2 regions of the Rhodoferax sp. GT1R46 genome follow, and region 1 is predicted to be linked to the other one. Evidence: predicted binding sites of a transcription regulator. Region 1 holds the regulator's gene; the other holds the start of a gene.
The links. Region 1 encodes sigma-54, which starts transcription at its own class of promoters, with help from an activator protein. Its sites were predicted from a motif close to TGGCANGNAANCTGCTTT; they were not measured.

Region 1 (7,643 bases):
TTTTTGGCTCAAGGACGATTCACTGGCTGACAGCGACAACCTGCCCGCGCCCGCCGTCATTGCACAAGAGATTGTGGAAGACCTGCAAGCCGCGCTGGAGCAGTTCAAGCTGATTGCAGGCGACCTGGGTGGCGAGGTGGCTGAGCTATGACCACGCCTACCCGCTCCCTCAACCTCATTGGCGCTACCAATTTCCGCGATCTGGGTGGCTACACGGGTCATGGCGGGCGCACGGTGGTGTGGCGCCGCATCTTCCGGTCCGACCATCTGGCTGATCTGACGGCGGCTGACACGGCGGCGGTGGCCGCCCTGGGGTTGGCGCGGGTGTGCGATTTTCGGGGCGTGGCAGAGCGCGCGCCGCTGGCCTGCGCGCTGCCTGGCGTGGCCGTGCACTCCTTGCCGGTGGAACCCACCGTGCTCAAGGCGATTCAAGCCCGGATGGAAGCCGGGCAACCGCTGACGGCCTCGGACACGGTGGGGCTGATGCAGCAAACCTACCGCGCGTTTGTGCACGACAACGCCCCGCGCTTTGCCGCGCTGTTTGGCCATTTGCTGGAGCACGATGCGCCGCTGGTCTTTCATTGCACCGCCGGCAAGGACCGCACCGGTTTCGCTGCCGCGCTGATTTTGCTGGCCCTGGGCGTGCCGCGTCCGGTGGTCATGCAGGACTACCTTTTGAGCAACGACTTCTATCCCGTGCCCCATGCCCCCGCCACGCAGGCGCCGCAGGAAGTGCTCAACGTGTTGTGGGGCGTGCAAGCGGCTTTTCTGCAGGCAGCATGGAATGCCGTGGATGCAGATTTTGGGGGTATACCGCGCTATATGGAGCAGACATTGGGGCTGGGCCCCCTGCAGCAGGCGCGGCTGGCGGAGCTGTATCTCTCAGCCCGATAGGGCCGTCTGATCGGGCATGCGCCAGCGCTCCAGCGCCTCAGCCAGACCCGGGCGCGCCAGCAAGTAGCCCTGGTATTGCAGGCAGCCCAACTCCCGAAGCGCCTCCAGTTGCGCGCCGGTTTCAACGCCTTCGGCGATGACTTCCAGCTCCAGCGACCGGCCCAGCGCAACAACCGTTTTGACAATGGCGGCATCGTCTGGATCACTCAGCAGGTCACTGACAAACGACTGGTCAATCTTGAGCTTGTCCAGCGGCAGGCGTTTGAGGTTGCTCAGGCTGGAATAGCCGGTGCCGAAATCGTCCAGCGCAAAGCGCACCCCCCGCTCTTTCAGCGCATTCATTTTGCTGATGACGCCCGCCACATCGTCAATCAACTGGCTCTCCGTCAGTTCCAGCTCCAGTTGCGACGGTGCCGCTCCCGTTTCAGACAGCACATCCAGCACCTCCTGCACAAAATCAGGTTGCCGGAACTGCCGTGCGCTCACATTGACCGAGATGTACAGGTGAACCATGGCCGGCTGGGCCGCCCAGCGCACCAGTGCCTCGGCTCCCAACAGGCGGCCCTGGCTATCGACTTGGGGCTGGTAGTGCAACAGGAATTCTCTTCGGGCCAGCGCCTCGCGCAGATCCGCCTCCAGGGCCACGCGGGCCGACATCTGGGCCTGCATGTCCGGGTTGAAGAAGCGCAAGGTATTGCGTCCGTCGGTCTTGGCCTGGTACATGGCGAGGTCGGCCCGTTTGAGCAGTTCTTCCAGTGTGCTGTGGGGGTCTGAGAACATCGCAATTCCCACACTCACCGTGCTCTGGTGGTTCACATTGCCCAACACATAGGGATCGGCGAGCGATACGACGATTTTCTGGGCTACGAGGTTGGCCTGGCGGGCGGCTTCCTGCAGATCGGGACTCAGGTCGTGCAGCATCACCACGAACTCATCGCCGCCCAGCCGGGCCAGAGTGTCCTGTTCCCGGATGCATTCCTTCAGGCGTTTGGCGGTCTGCTGCAGCAACAAGTCGCCCATGTCGTGCCCCAGCGTGTCGTTGAGGGCCTTGAAGTTGTCCAGGTCAATGAACAGCAAGGCACCGTCGTGTGCGGTTCGGTCGTGTGCTGCCAGGGTTTGCTGCATGCGGTCCATGAGCAGGCGGCGGTTGGGAAGCTGGGTCAACGGGTCGTAAAACGCCAGTTGGTGAATGGCCTCGCGGTTTCTCTTGAGTTCGGAAATGTCCGTGGAGATGCCGCACAGTGCATATATGCGGCCATCGGCCTGGCGCAGCGGCAGTTTCACTGAAAGGTAGGTGCGAGAGCTTGCGCCGTCCTGGGTGGTGACGATTTCCTCGTCAGAAACCCGTTCGCCGCGCTCCAGCACGCGCAGGTCGTTGCGGCGCAGTTGTTCTGCGGTGGCGGCATCAAACAGGTCGGCATCTCCATGGCCCACGACATCCGCCTCGGAGCGGTTGGTGGCTTCGTACATCCTGCTGTTGGCGTAGGTGTAGCGCAGGTCCGGGTCTTTGATGTAGATATGGGACTCGACGCTATTGAGGATGGTGGCGAGTCGGTCTTCACTCTCCCGCAGTCCGCGGGTTTTTTCAGCGACCCGGCGGCGCAAAAGCAATACAAATCCCACTGCGAACATCAGTAATCCGCCTACGGCCGACAGGGTCCACCACAAGGCGGCAGGGACCAGCGTGCGGGGCGGCTCGCCACCCCAGCGTGCCAACACGTCGAAATATGCCGACCCCGGCTTGTCGCGCCAGCTCTGCAAATGCTGGTCGATAGAAGCCAGCAGGTCCGCATTGCGGCCTTTGCCCGCAGCGTAAAACAAGCGGCTGGGCTGGAACATGATGGGTGTCTCCACCAGCTAGTAGCGCGGCGCCTGGAGCTCGCCGAACTGGTGGTTGGCGACCACGGCGTCTGCTTGTCCCGATGCGACTTTGGCGAAGCCGTCGGGCAGGCTGCCAACAGGCACCCATTGCGCAGCAACCCCAAAGCTGGCCAGCAGGCTGGCCAGGTGCTCTTGCTGAACGGACCCTTGCAGAACGGCAACCCGCAAGTTTTGCAGGTCCAGAAGCGACCGGATGTCCGTTCCCTTGCGCTGGTATAGCTGAGACCAGCTGTGCAGTGCCGGTGTCTTGTGAAAATCGAATAGCTGGGCGCGCTGCTCGCTGAAAGCCACATCGGGCATCAGATCAATGCGGCCCGCCTGCGTCGCTTCAAGGCAGGCTTGCCATTCGCACACGACCGGCACGAGCGTCCAGTCTTCATCCCGGGCTATCTCGCGCAGCAAATCACCAAAAATCCCGGAGGGCTGGCCATCGGCGCCCAGAGAAATCTTGGGCTCATTGGCATAGACGCCCACCCGCACTTCGCGAGCCTGCACTGCCGCACTGCACAGCCAGCAGAGCAGCATCACAAGCGCACGGTGCCGGACGAGCCTGAAAAACGCGTTTGGAGCCATTTCGACGCAATTATTGCGTAACGCCGCCACAACGGGTGAGATTAGCGTGACGGCCTCGCAATTCGTGCCATGCTCTCAGTACAATGGCAACAGCTCTTTTCGAGCAAGTTTCGTGCCTTTATGAAAAACATCTATTTATTCCTGTTTTTGCTGGCGACCTGTATCGGGTTTGCGCCCTCGTCGTGGGCCGAAAAAGCGGACCGCAGCAAGCCCATGAACATTGAGGCGGACGCGCTGCGGTACGACGACGTGAAGCAGGTCAGCCTGTTTACGGGGAATGTCGTCCTGACCAAAGGAACCATCGTGATTCGGGGCGCCCGGCTTGAAGTGCGCCAAGACCCTGAGGGCTACCAGTTTGGCGTGGTGACGGGCACGGCCGACAAGCTGGCCTTTTTCCGTCAAAAGCGGGAGGCGCTGGAGGAATACATTGAAGGCGAGGGCGAATCCATTGAGTACGACAGCCGCGCAGACACGGTCAAATTCATCAAGAAAGCCCTGCTACGCCGCCTGCGTGGCACCACGGTGGGTGACGAAATCACCGGTGGCCTGATTGTTTATGAAAACCTCACCGATATGTTCACTGTGGATGGTTCTGCCAGCAAGGCCGCCGGTGCAGCGCCCAGCGGCCGTGTGCGCGCCATGCTGATACCCAAACCCGAGGGGGCCGCCGCGGCCCCCACTCCGGCCACGCCGATTCCCCCGCTGCGCTCCACCACCACCCTGGGGGGCGCGCCCAAGTGACCGCGCTACTGGAGCCATTCGCAGAAAGCACCCCTGACACCGGGCCGGACACCGCCATTGGCCGGCTTGAAGCACGGCACCTGCAGAAGTCGTACGGCAAGCGCCAGGTGGTCAAGGATGTTTCCCTGACCGTGCGCACCGGCGAAGTGGTGGGTTTGCTGGGCCCCAATGGGGCGGGCAAGACGACGTCGTTTTACATGATTGTGGGCCTGCTGCGCGCCAGCGCGGGCGAAATCACCATTGACGGACAAAGCATTGAGCACATGCCCATCCACCGCCGCGCGCGCCTGGGCCTGGGTTACCTGCCGCAAGAGGCCTCTATTTTTCGCAAACTCAATGTCGAAGACAACGTGCGCGCCGTGCTGGAGTTGCAGCTCGATGACGCAGGCAAGCCGCTCAAGAGCCCCGAGATTGAGCTGCGCCTGACCGCCCTGCTGCAAGACCTGCGGGTGGAGCACCTGCGTGATTCGCCAGCGCTGGCCCTGTCGGGTGGTGAACGCCGCCGGGTGGAAATTGCCCGCGCACTGGCGACACGTCCGCGTTTCATTCTTCTGGATGAGCCCTTTGCCGGTATTGACCCGATTGCCGTGATCGAAATCCAGCGCATCATCAATTTCCTGAAATCCCGCAACATCGGGGTTCTGATTACCGACCACAACGTGCGCGAGACCCTGGGTATTTGCGACCACGCCTACATCATCAGCGAAGGTGTGGTGCTGGCCCAAGGCACCCCGACCGAGATCGTGAACAACGCCGATGTGCGTCGCGTGTATCTCGGCGAACACTTCAAAATGTAGGCCAGCGCAATGAAACCCGGTCTTTCACTGCGCGTTTCCCAGCATCTGGCGCTCACGCCCCAGTTGCAGCAGTCCATCCGCTTGTTGCAACTCTCCACATTGGAACTCAGCCAGGAAGTGGAGCAGATGCTCGACGAGAACCCGTTTCTGGAGTTAACCCAGGACGAGGCCCCGCGTGAGGATTTCGGTCTGCCCCAGGCCGACACGCCCGTGAGCGAAGGGGAGCGCGAGATGGAGCATGCTCCTAATTCGATAGCTGAGTACGCAGATTCCACGGGGGCTAGCAGCACAAAAGACGATGAAGCGACGCCGCTGTCTTCGGACGATGAGCCCAGTTGGGATGGCGACGGCACGACCGAGCTGGTACCCGACGATGGCGAATGGGGCACCGACGCCAAGGCCAAAGCGAACAACCTGGGTGATGGCGAAGACGTGGATGCCACCGAGCTGGCGCGCTCACAGGAGTCCCTGCAATCGCACCTGCATCGCCAGGCATTGCGGCTGCGCCTGAGCGAAGAAGACCGCGGCGCGCTGCGCTTTCTGATCGAGTCCCTGAATGACGATGGCTACCTGGAAGAGCCACTGGAAGAGCTGGCCCGCGGGCTGGCCGGGGACGATGAAGAGCAGGTCGAAAACCTGGTGCACCACTTCACCGTGGCACTGGGCCTGCTTCACAGCCTGGAGCCCGTAGGCGTGGGCGCACGCGACCTGGGTGAATGCCTGCGTCTGCAGTTGCGCGCGCTCATGGCGTTGGCCAAAGCGGAATCGGAGTCGCCGGAACGCCGGGCCGTACTGGCGGTGGCCCTGGGCATCTGTGAGCAGCCCATGACCTTGCTCGCCCGCCGGGACGTCAAAACCCTGATGCAGCGCTGCGGCGGCACCGATGCGCAGACGCGTGACGCGATTGCCCTGATTAGCCGGCTGGAGCCTAAGCCGGGGCGGCGTTTTGTGGATGTGGAGCGCAATATTGTGGTGCCCGACGTGCTGGTGCTGCCGGTGGCGAAGACCAGCCCGGGCATGACGCCCAAGTTTCGCGTCATGCTCAACCCCGAGGTGATGCCCAAGCTGCGGGTGCACGATATTTATGCCAATGTGTTGCGCAACCACCGGGGTGGCAAAGACGCCGCCAGCTACGCCGGCTTGCAGCAGCGCCTGCAGGAGGCACGCTGGTTCATCAAGAACATCCAGCAACGCTTTGACACCATCCTGCGCGTGAGCACGGCCATCGTGGAGCGGCAAAAGAGCTTCTTCACCCACGGCGAACTGGCCATGCGCCCCCTCGTTTTGCGTGAAATTGCCGATGAGCTGGGCCTGCACGAATCCACCATCAGCCGGGTCACCACCGCCAAATACATGGCCACGCCGTTTGGCACATTCGAGCTGAAGTATTTCTTTGGCTCGGGGCTGGGCACCGAATCGGGTGGCAATGCCTCCAGCACGGCGGTGCGCGCCCTCATCAAACAATTCATCAGTGCCGAGAACCTGAAAAAGCCCCTGAGCGACAACCAGATTTCCGAGATGCTCAAAGAGCAGGGAATTGATTGCGCCCGCCGCACTGTAGCCAAATACCGCGAAGGGCTCAAGATTGCGCCCGCGTCGCTGAGAAAAGACCTATGAACCAACTCCAAATTTTTCTCCCCTGCGCCGCGGGCGTGGAGGATTTTCTGGCCACCGAGGTGCACGACCTCACGGGTTTGAAGGGTGAGGACCTGCTCACGCGCCGTGGCGGCGTGATGGCCCGCGCCTCCTGGCGCGACGCCATGCGGCTCAATTTGCACAGCCGCCTGGCGCAGCGCGTGCTGGTGCAGTTGTCGTACACCGACTACCGCAGCGAACAGGACCTGTACCGGGCGGCGGCCGATGTGGCGTGGGAGGTCTGGTTCACACCCAAACAAAGCATCAAGGTCGAAGTGACGGCGCAGCACAGCCCGCTCACCAGCCTGAATTTTGCCGCGCTCAAAATCAAGGATGCGGTGTGCGACCGCTTTCGCGACAAGGCCCACGGCGTGCGCCCCGATGTCAATACCCAGTGGCCTGACGTGCGCATCTACGCCCACCTGACCACCGAAACCTGTTCGCTCTACATCGACACCTCGGGCGAACCCCTGTTCAAGCGCGGCTGGCGCGAAGACAAGGGCGAGGCGCCGTTGAAAGAAACCCTGGCCGCGGCCATGATTGCCGCCAGTGGCTGGGCTGATGGCGATGGCGACTTGCTGCCGCTGTATGACCCCTGCTGTGGCAGCGGCACCATTGCCATTGAGGCCGCGCAGATTGCCTGCAACATCGCCCCCGGTTCGCTGCGCCACTTTGCCTTCGAGAAATATTTGCCGTTTCAGGCACACGTCTGGTCTGCTATCAAATCAGAAGCGGCTGACGCAGTCGTCAAGCCGGCTGCAGGTCAAAGCGCCTTGATTTACGGCAGCGATGTGTCGCACCGTATGGTCGATTTTGCCCAGCGCAATGCCGAGCGTGCCGGCGTGGCCGACGTCATCGAGTTTCGCGGTGGCGATGCGCTGCAGCGCATGCCACCAACCGAGTTGCCTGGGGTGATGCTGCTCAACCCGCCCTACGGCGAACGGATTGAAGTCGGCGGTATTGCTGGTGCGGGTGCGCGCGAGCAGGCGCATACCGAAGACGGCGGCGAATTCTTCAGCCAGCTGGCCACGCACTGGAAGAAAAACTTCTCGGGCTGGACCGGCTGGATCCTCACGCCCGACCTCAAATTGCCCAGCAAGATGCGCCTGAAAGAGTCCCGCC
Region 2 (7,643 bases), on a different contig from region 1:
GCAAAGTAGACCAGCCACAAAACGACTGCACGGCTCGACAAGGCAAACCCGATTCGACGACGCTTTAAGAACCACCACGCTGCCATTAACGACAAACCCAACGCACCAGTGCGCGACTCAGTCAAAGCGAGACCGATGAGCAACACGGCAGCGACAGGCAATGCTGTGAATGTCCGCAGCCAACGGGATTCAAATAGATAGACGATGCTGGCGATGGAGAACAAGATCAATGTGGCCAGTTGGTTGGGCTGCCCGAGGTTGCCCCCTGGTCTGCGCAAAACGGGCATACGCACGACCCACATTACGTTCTCCCAGACATCCAGCACTTGCCCCAATGCCACCACGATGGAACACAACCCTCCGAGCAGCAATAGCATGGAAAAACCAAGAGACAGGGATTGGAACGGCGTCTGCAGAGGGGCGTCGTTTATACGTTCGCATCCGAACAAATATCCAAATGCAAGTGCAAATGCGCACGTCGCCAAATAGAAAACTAGAACCCAAGCATCCCCAGAAAACACAATGTTTCCGGCTATCGCCTGTATGACTACAACCACACACAATACCGCCAAGGGCCACATCAACTTTGGCAAGGCAACGGGGCGCCTTAGCTTATCGTGGTGGCGTACCAGTAAGCAGCCAAAGGCCCACAGCACCGCCGCAAATGCTCCAATTTCGTTATGCCAACTGATCCAGGGCGGAAAATGATCAGCCGTGAGCCATGCGAGGCTTAAAAGAAATGCTGAAACGAAAAGAACCATATTGCGCCAGTGGGAAATAACAAAGGGCTCCGAAGAGCCCTTTAAATATTGGCTGGCTTCAATTAGGCCAACCCCATCTCAAACGAATCCAATAAGCGGATTAATTCGCAGCCCAAGTTGCGCCCAAAGGGACAATCGTCGCACGGCAGGAACCAGGCAAATACTTGGCGGGCATCGCTCCAGTTGGACCACAATCCCAACCAGAAACTGATGTTCCTGCAGCGTTGATCGTCGGAGTCATAGACACATAAGAAGCGGCTGGGATGTTGGGCGTAAGTCCTTTCACTGTCACACGAATGTCGCCCTTCTCTGTAGTTTCAATTTGGGAAACATACTTTGTAGGACCAGAACTCGCACCCGTTGCAAACTCACAACCCCACTTACCACCAGCGGGCAACGAAGCAACGTTCGTGCTCTGATATACCTCGGTGATGCTCGTACGGCACGCTGAAGCAGCAAGAATCACTTCAGAAACCTTCGCACGCACGGTGTAGTCCTGGTAAGCAGGCAACGCCACCGCAGCCAAAATACCAATAATCGCCACAACGATCATCAATTCGATCAGGGTAAAACCCTTTTGCATAGAACGCTTCATTAAAAGCTCCTTGGTTGAATAAAAACAAAAGACCTTTTAGCTTTGCAGAATGCGTGCCAGGTTCTAAAGCCCGGAAAATGCCGCTAAACAGAGCCCTTTTCAATAAAAAGCGACCATACGTGGCACCCGCAGCGACATTTTTTGCTACAGGCCGCCCAACACGACATTTTTGTCACTTACCGTCCATCACTTGATACACACCGACCGGACCATCTTCAAGTCAGTCATACCCATCATGACTTTCTCCATGCCGTCCATCTTCAGGGTCCGCATGCCACCCTCCACCGCCATGGCGAACAGCTCGGCAACCCGGGCACGTTCCTGAATAAGCTTTTTGACGTCGTCGTCCGCCACCAGCAGTTCGTGCAGACCAATACGGCCTTTGTAGCCGGTCTTGTTGCACTTGTCGCAGCCAACGGCTTTGTAAAGCTTGATCTGGCCGTCTCACATCAACTTTGGCAAGGCAACGGGGCGCCTTAGCTTATCGTGGTGGCGTACCAGTAAGCAGCCAAAGGCCCACAGCACCGCCGCAAATGCTCCAATTTCGTTATGCCAACTGATCCAGGGCGGAAAATGATCAGCCGTGAGCCATGCGAGGCTTAAAAGAAATGCTGAAACGAAAAGAACCATATTGCGTCAGTGGGAAATAACAAAGGGCTCCGAAGAGCCCTTTAAATATTGGCTGGCTTCAATTAGGCCAACCCCATCTCAAACGAATCCAATAAGCGGATTAATTCGCAGCCCAAGTTGCGCCCAAAGCGACAATCGTCGCACGGCAGGAACCAGGCAAATACTTGGCGGGCATCGCTCCAGTTGGACCACAATCCCAACCAGAAACTGATGTTCCTGCAGCGTTGATCGTCGGAGTCATAGACACATAAGAAGCGGCTGGGATGTTGGGCGTAAGTCCTTGCACTGTCACCCGAATGTCGCCCTTCTCTGTAGTTTCAATTTGGGAAACATACTTTGTAGGACCAGAACTCGCACCCGTTGCAAACTCACAACCCCACTTACCACCAGCGGGCAACGAAGCAACGTTCGTGCTCTGATATACCTCGGTGATGCTCGTACGGCACGCTGAAGCAGCAAGAATCACTTCAGAAACCTTCGCACGCACGGTGTAGTCCTGGTAAGCAGGCAACGCCACCGCAGCCAAAATACCAATAATCGCCACAACGATCATCAATTCGATCAGGGTAAAACCCTTTTGCATAGAACGCTTCATTAAAAGCTCCTTGGTTGAATAAAAACAAAAGACCTTTTAGCTTTGCAGAATGCGTGCCAGGTTCTAAAGCCCGGAAAATGCCGCTAAACAGAGCCCTTTTCAATAAAAAGCGACCATGCGTGGCGCCCGTAGCGACATTTTTTGCTACAGGCCGCCCAACACGACATTTTTGTCACTTACCGTCCATCACTTGATACACACCGACCGGACCATCTTCAAGTCAGTCATACCCATCATGACTTTCTCCATGCCGTCCATCTTCAGGGTCCGCATGCCACCCTCCACCGCCATGGCGAACAGCTCGGCAACCCGGGCACGTTCCTGAATAAGCTTTTTGACGTCGTCGTCCGCCACCAGCAGTTCGTGCAGACCAATACGGCCTTTGTAGCCGGTCTTGTTGCACTTGTCGCAGCCAACGGCTTTGTAAAGCTTGATCTGGCCGTCAACTCCATAGATCTGGCGCCAGCTCTCAAGCAGTTTTTTGCTCTCGCCTGCGTGGTCTTCCTTCCAGGCTTTGGAGTGGCGCAGCTCTTCGGCGTATTCCGCCAGAAACAGGCGCAACTCTTCGGCATCGGGCTCGTACGATGCTTTGCAGTCGCACAGTTTCTTGGCTAGCCGCTGCGCCAAAATGCCCAAGAGCGCATCGGCAAAGTTGAACGGGTCCATGCCCATGTCCATCAACCGGGTGATGGACTCGGGCGCGGAATTGGTGTGCAGCGTGGAAAACACCAGGTGGCCGGTCAACGAGGCCTCGACGCCCATTGAAACCGTCTCCTTGTCGCGCGACTCGCCCACCATGATGATGTCGGGGTCGGCCCGCAGAAACGCACGCATGATGAGCGCAAAGTCGATGCCCGCCTTGCGGTTGATCTGAACCTGGCGCAGGCCTTTTTGGGTGATTTCAACCGGGTCTTCGGCGGTCCAGATCTTGGTGTCCGGCTTGTTGAGAAACTTCAGGATGGAGTGCAGTGTGGTGGTTTTGCCCGAGCCCGTAGGGCCGCACACGTAAAACAGTCCATAGGGTTTGCTGACGGTGGCTTCCAGCCGGGACTTGTTGTGGGCCGTCAAGCCCAGTTTTTCCAGAGGAATCGGTTCGCCAGCGGCCAATATGCGCATGACGACGTCTTCCACTCCGCCAGCAGAGGGAATGGTGGCCACGCGCAGTTCAATATCCAGCGGGCCATACTTCTTGAACTTGATCTTGCCGTCCTGCGGTTTGCGGCGCTCGGAAATGTCCAGGTCGCACATGATCTTGAGACGCGTGACCATGGCCTGGCGAAAGTGCGCTGGCACCTCCACATAGGGCACCAGGCTGCCATCGATGCGAAACCGGATGCCGGTTTTGAACTTGCCCGGCAGGGGTTCGATGTGGATATCGGACACCTTCTGATGGTAGGCGTCGATGATGACCTTGTTGACAAACTTCACCAGTTCGTTGTCGGCCGCAGCAGATTCAAGCGAGTCATCGTTGCTGCCATCGTCGATGGGACCACCATCCATGTCGGCCAAAAGCTGGTCAATGGTGCTGCTGTCGGCAACGGCGCCAAAGAGCTGGGCCAAGGTCTCCACAAATTCGGTTTGCGTGGTCACGCGGTAGGCAAATTTGGAAATGCGCGGAAACACCTGCGGCACGATACGAGAGCCCCGCACGGCCTCGGGATCCATGCACATAATCACCAGCCCTTCAGGCGACTCCTCCAGCGGAATCCAGCCCTGCTCCAAAATGAACTCCCGCTTGAGCGGACCATGCAGCATTTCGGATCGAATGCGTCCCGCATTGAATGGCTCGTACGGCAAATTGAAAAAATTGGCCAATGACGGGCCAATTTGCGCTGGCTTGATTTTGTAGTGACCCGTTAGCAGGCTTTCAACTGATTTGCCTTCGTTGCGGGCATCCAGCACGCACTGGTGCAGCTCGTCATCAGTCAGCAGTCCATCGGCTACCAGCGCGTCGTACTTGGTCGCTTTTTTGCGCGGAGCCGCGTTGGCGTCCTTGGCACGCTGGCGAATAGCTGTTGCAAGTGTCTTGCATAGCTCTGTTACGCCATCTACTTCCAGTTCGCCGAACGGCTCGTCGCTCTTGTTATTGATAACCTGCAGCACACCATGCAGGATGTCACCTTCCAGAATGGGGGCCACCAGCATCTGGCGGGTTCGATAACCCGAACGCTTGTCCACCTCTTTCAGAAACGTCAAGGACGGATGAATCTGCTTCAAGGCTTCGTCGTCGTACACATCGGCCAGATTCAGCGGTGTGCGGCTGAAAGCCACGTAGCCTGCAATACTTTGCGGCGTAATCGGTAATTTGAGGTCGCGACTGCTGTTGAGGCCGGTCTTGATCTTGGAGATGATGGCTGTGTGGTCTTCGTTGACGACATACAGGGTCAAGCGGTCGGCATTGAGCAGCTTGCAAATATCCTGACTGGCCTCGAGCATGATTTGCTCCAGGTTTTCGGTGTCGTGAATCCGTGCCGTGACATGGTGCAGTTGGCGATAGAAAAGCGCCTCAAAAGTCATGCCCCGCTTTTGCGAAGGCAGCTTTTGTGACTCAAAAAAGGCCTGCTCTGAAGATTGCGTGGGAGAACCAGAGGACAAGGTCGCACTCATATTTCAAACTCCTGCCCTGCGCGAAGTCTGCGAATGTCATGGGACACATGAGGCCCAGCCGGATGGGTCTGATCAAACTGTTGTACCTCCGCCATGATCAACTCAGTTTCTGCAGGCTTTGTATGGGTAATGTAGATCGGGTAATTCTTGTTGGGCGCAATGTGGTCCAACTCATCCGCCAGCGCCGTCGGAGACAGATGCAAACTGCGCTGGGCCAGGTCCTTTTCGCGGTTGCTGAACGCGGTCTCAATCACCAGCATGGCAACATTGAGTTGGTTGAGGCGCACCCACAACGCAGGGTTGCGCTCGGTATCTCCTGTGAAGACCCAGCACCCTCTGCCCGCGCTGATAGCAAACCCGGCTGCAGGCACGGTATGCACAGCGGGCAGGACTTCGACCAACTTGTCGTTGAACTGCAGGGTCTGACCAATAGAAATTTCATAGAAACTGATAAATGGTAGCGCTGGGCTTGGTATGCGCGTGAAGTCTGGCCAAATGACATCATTGAATATATGAGTTTTCAGCGCCGCAATGGTTCCGGCCAAGGCATATATCTTCAAGGGCCCTTGCCGTCGCGCGGCAATGGCATCAACCATCAATGGCAAAGCGGCGACATGGTCCAGATGAGAGTGCGTCAGCAATACATGGTCTATGGCACACATTTCGTCCAGAGTCAGATCGCCTACACCGGTTCCGGCGTCCAGCAAAATATCGCCGTCAATCAGGAATGAGGTGGTGCGGCAATCCCTGGCGATGGCGCCTGAGCAGCCCAATACACGAACTTTCACGACGGATGCCTCATTTGGTTTCGAAATTGGTTGCGCCGTCCCACTCAGGATCGAATGGCAGAAGTCGCATTGAGGCTACCCGTTCTCCGTAAAGTTGGTAAAGGTACTTTTTGGCATTCATGCGCATTAAATTGATCAAAAGGACCTCGGCCTGGTCCCATTTCTGTGCCCGGTATGCTTTCAGGAAGGTCGCCCAGGTCTTGAGTTCGTAGGCCATGTCCTTGTCTTGCAATTGGATGGAAGCCACAGGGAAGAATATCGAGACGGCCTGTGCCTTGCCCTTTACCCGGACCCGATCGAGTTCTTGCCACACATAATCTGGCGCCAGTTGGCGTGTGGTTTCATTCACAACGATGTCAACACCATAGATTTTGGACAGCCCCTCAAGCCGGGAGCCCAGATTAACTGCGTCGCCAATGACGGTGTAGCTTCTACGGATATTGGAACCCATATCCCCGACGCACATGGTACCGGTGTTCAAACCAATGCCGATACCAATCTCAGGCAAGCCGCGCGCCAAGTGGTCTTCATTGATGTGGCGAACGGCATCGGCCATCTCCATCGCGGCTCTCACGCCGAGATGGGCATGCTCGAGCGTTTCTACGGGTGCTCCCCAAAACGCCATTACGCAATCGCCCATGTATTTGTCGATAGTGCCCCGGTTGGCACGTATCAGGCTTGTCAAGCGGCTGAAAACCCCCGTCAGCAGCGCTTGCAACTCAATAGGCTCCATGCTTTCTGACATTTTGGTGAACCCACGCATGTCGCAAAACATAACCGTCAATTCCCGGTTGGCGGCCTGCATACTGTACCGATCGGGGTCCTTGACCATCTCATCAACCAACTCTGGGGGCACGTAGGTACCGAACAACTTGGCCAGCTCTCTTTTGGAACGGCTCTCCACAAAGTAGCCATAACTCATATTGAGTGCAAAGGCCGAAAGAACCATCGTAAGCGCAGAGGCCAGCGGCAGCACCAACCCATACGACAGGTACAACCAGAAGTTCAAACCAGCCAACATCGACAATACCGCCGCACTGAGAATCACAGCCCGAAAGGCGGACAAATGGGGCAGCCCGAAGGCCAAGATGAGCCCCGCAATCGTCAGCATCACAACGTCGTACCCCAATGCGTAATCTGGCCTGAGTAGAACCTTGCCATCCAGAAAACCAGAGATCACATTGGCATGCGTTTCTACCCCCGGGTATGCCTCCCCCACTGGTGTGACCCGCAGGTCCCATAAACCGGGGGCGGTGGTACCAACCAGAATAATCTTGCCTTTGAGGCTACCCGGGGGGACCCGCTGAGCCAAAACATCCCCTGCGGAAACATAGCGGAACGATCCTCCAGCAACGCCACCGGGTCCACGAAAGGGGACCAAGGTAGCAACTCTCTCGTCCACTGGCAAAGCCAGAGTCTTGTCACCTTGCTCAAACACCACGCGATCCATGCGCTGACCATTTGGAAACGAAACCCCTTCATTCGAATATCCAGGTCTCAGGCCAGGCGAGCCCACTAGCGCACGGAACATCGCCAGTGCAATGGACTCGTAGTACTGTGACTGATATTCCGCGAGCAAAGGCAAAGACCGCACTACCCCATCGGCGTCAGTGATTGAGTTGAAAAATCCCGCGATGGGCGCCGCCGTAGCGAGTCTTTCGATATTG

Region 2: AC097W_RS15150 (pilin) is a predicted target of sigma-54. The motif match lies at 1,398-1,415, and genes of this name have one in related genera.

Annotation. Positions count from the first base shown of each region.
Region 1 is NZ_JBWMBC010000002.1:93,988-101,630, reverse strand. Features, by position in the region: gene AC097W_RS05860 (type I restriction-modification system subunit M) at 1-151, shown strand, start outside; gene AC097W_RS05855 (tyrosine-protein phosphatase) at 148-894, shown strand; gene AC097W_RS05850 (putative bifunctional diguanylate cyclase/phosphodiesterase) at 883-2,733, opposite strand; gene AC097W_RS05845 (transporter substrate-binding domain-containing protein) at 2,752-3,300, opposite strand; gene lptA (lipopolysaccharide transport periplasmic protein LptA) at 3,469-4,089, shown strand; gene lptB (LPS export ABC transporter ATP-binding protein) at 4,098-4,886, shown strand; gene rpoN (RNA polymerase factor sigma-54) at 4,896-6,503, shown strand; gene AC097W_RS05825 (THUMP domain-containing class I SAM-dependent RNA methyltransferase) at 6,500-7,643, shown strand, end outside.
Region 2 is NZ_JBWMBC010000007.1:28,784-36,426, reverse strand. Features, by position in the region: gene AC097W_RS15155 (PglL family O-oligosaccharyltransferase) at 1-761, opposite strand, end outside; gene AC097W_RS15150 (pilin) at 862-1,356, opposite strand; gene AC097W_RS15145 (hypothetical protein) at 1,543-1,731, opposite strand; gene AC097W_RS15140 (pilin) at 2,087-2,581, opposite strand; gene AC097W_RS15135 (ATPase, T2SS/T4P/T4SS family) at 2,768-5,188, opposite strand; gene AC097W_RS15130 (3',5'-cyclic-nucleotide phosphodiesterase) at 5,185-5,976, opposite strand; gene AC097W_RS15125 (CHASE2 domain-containing protein) at 5,987-7,643, opposite strand, start outside.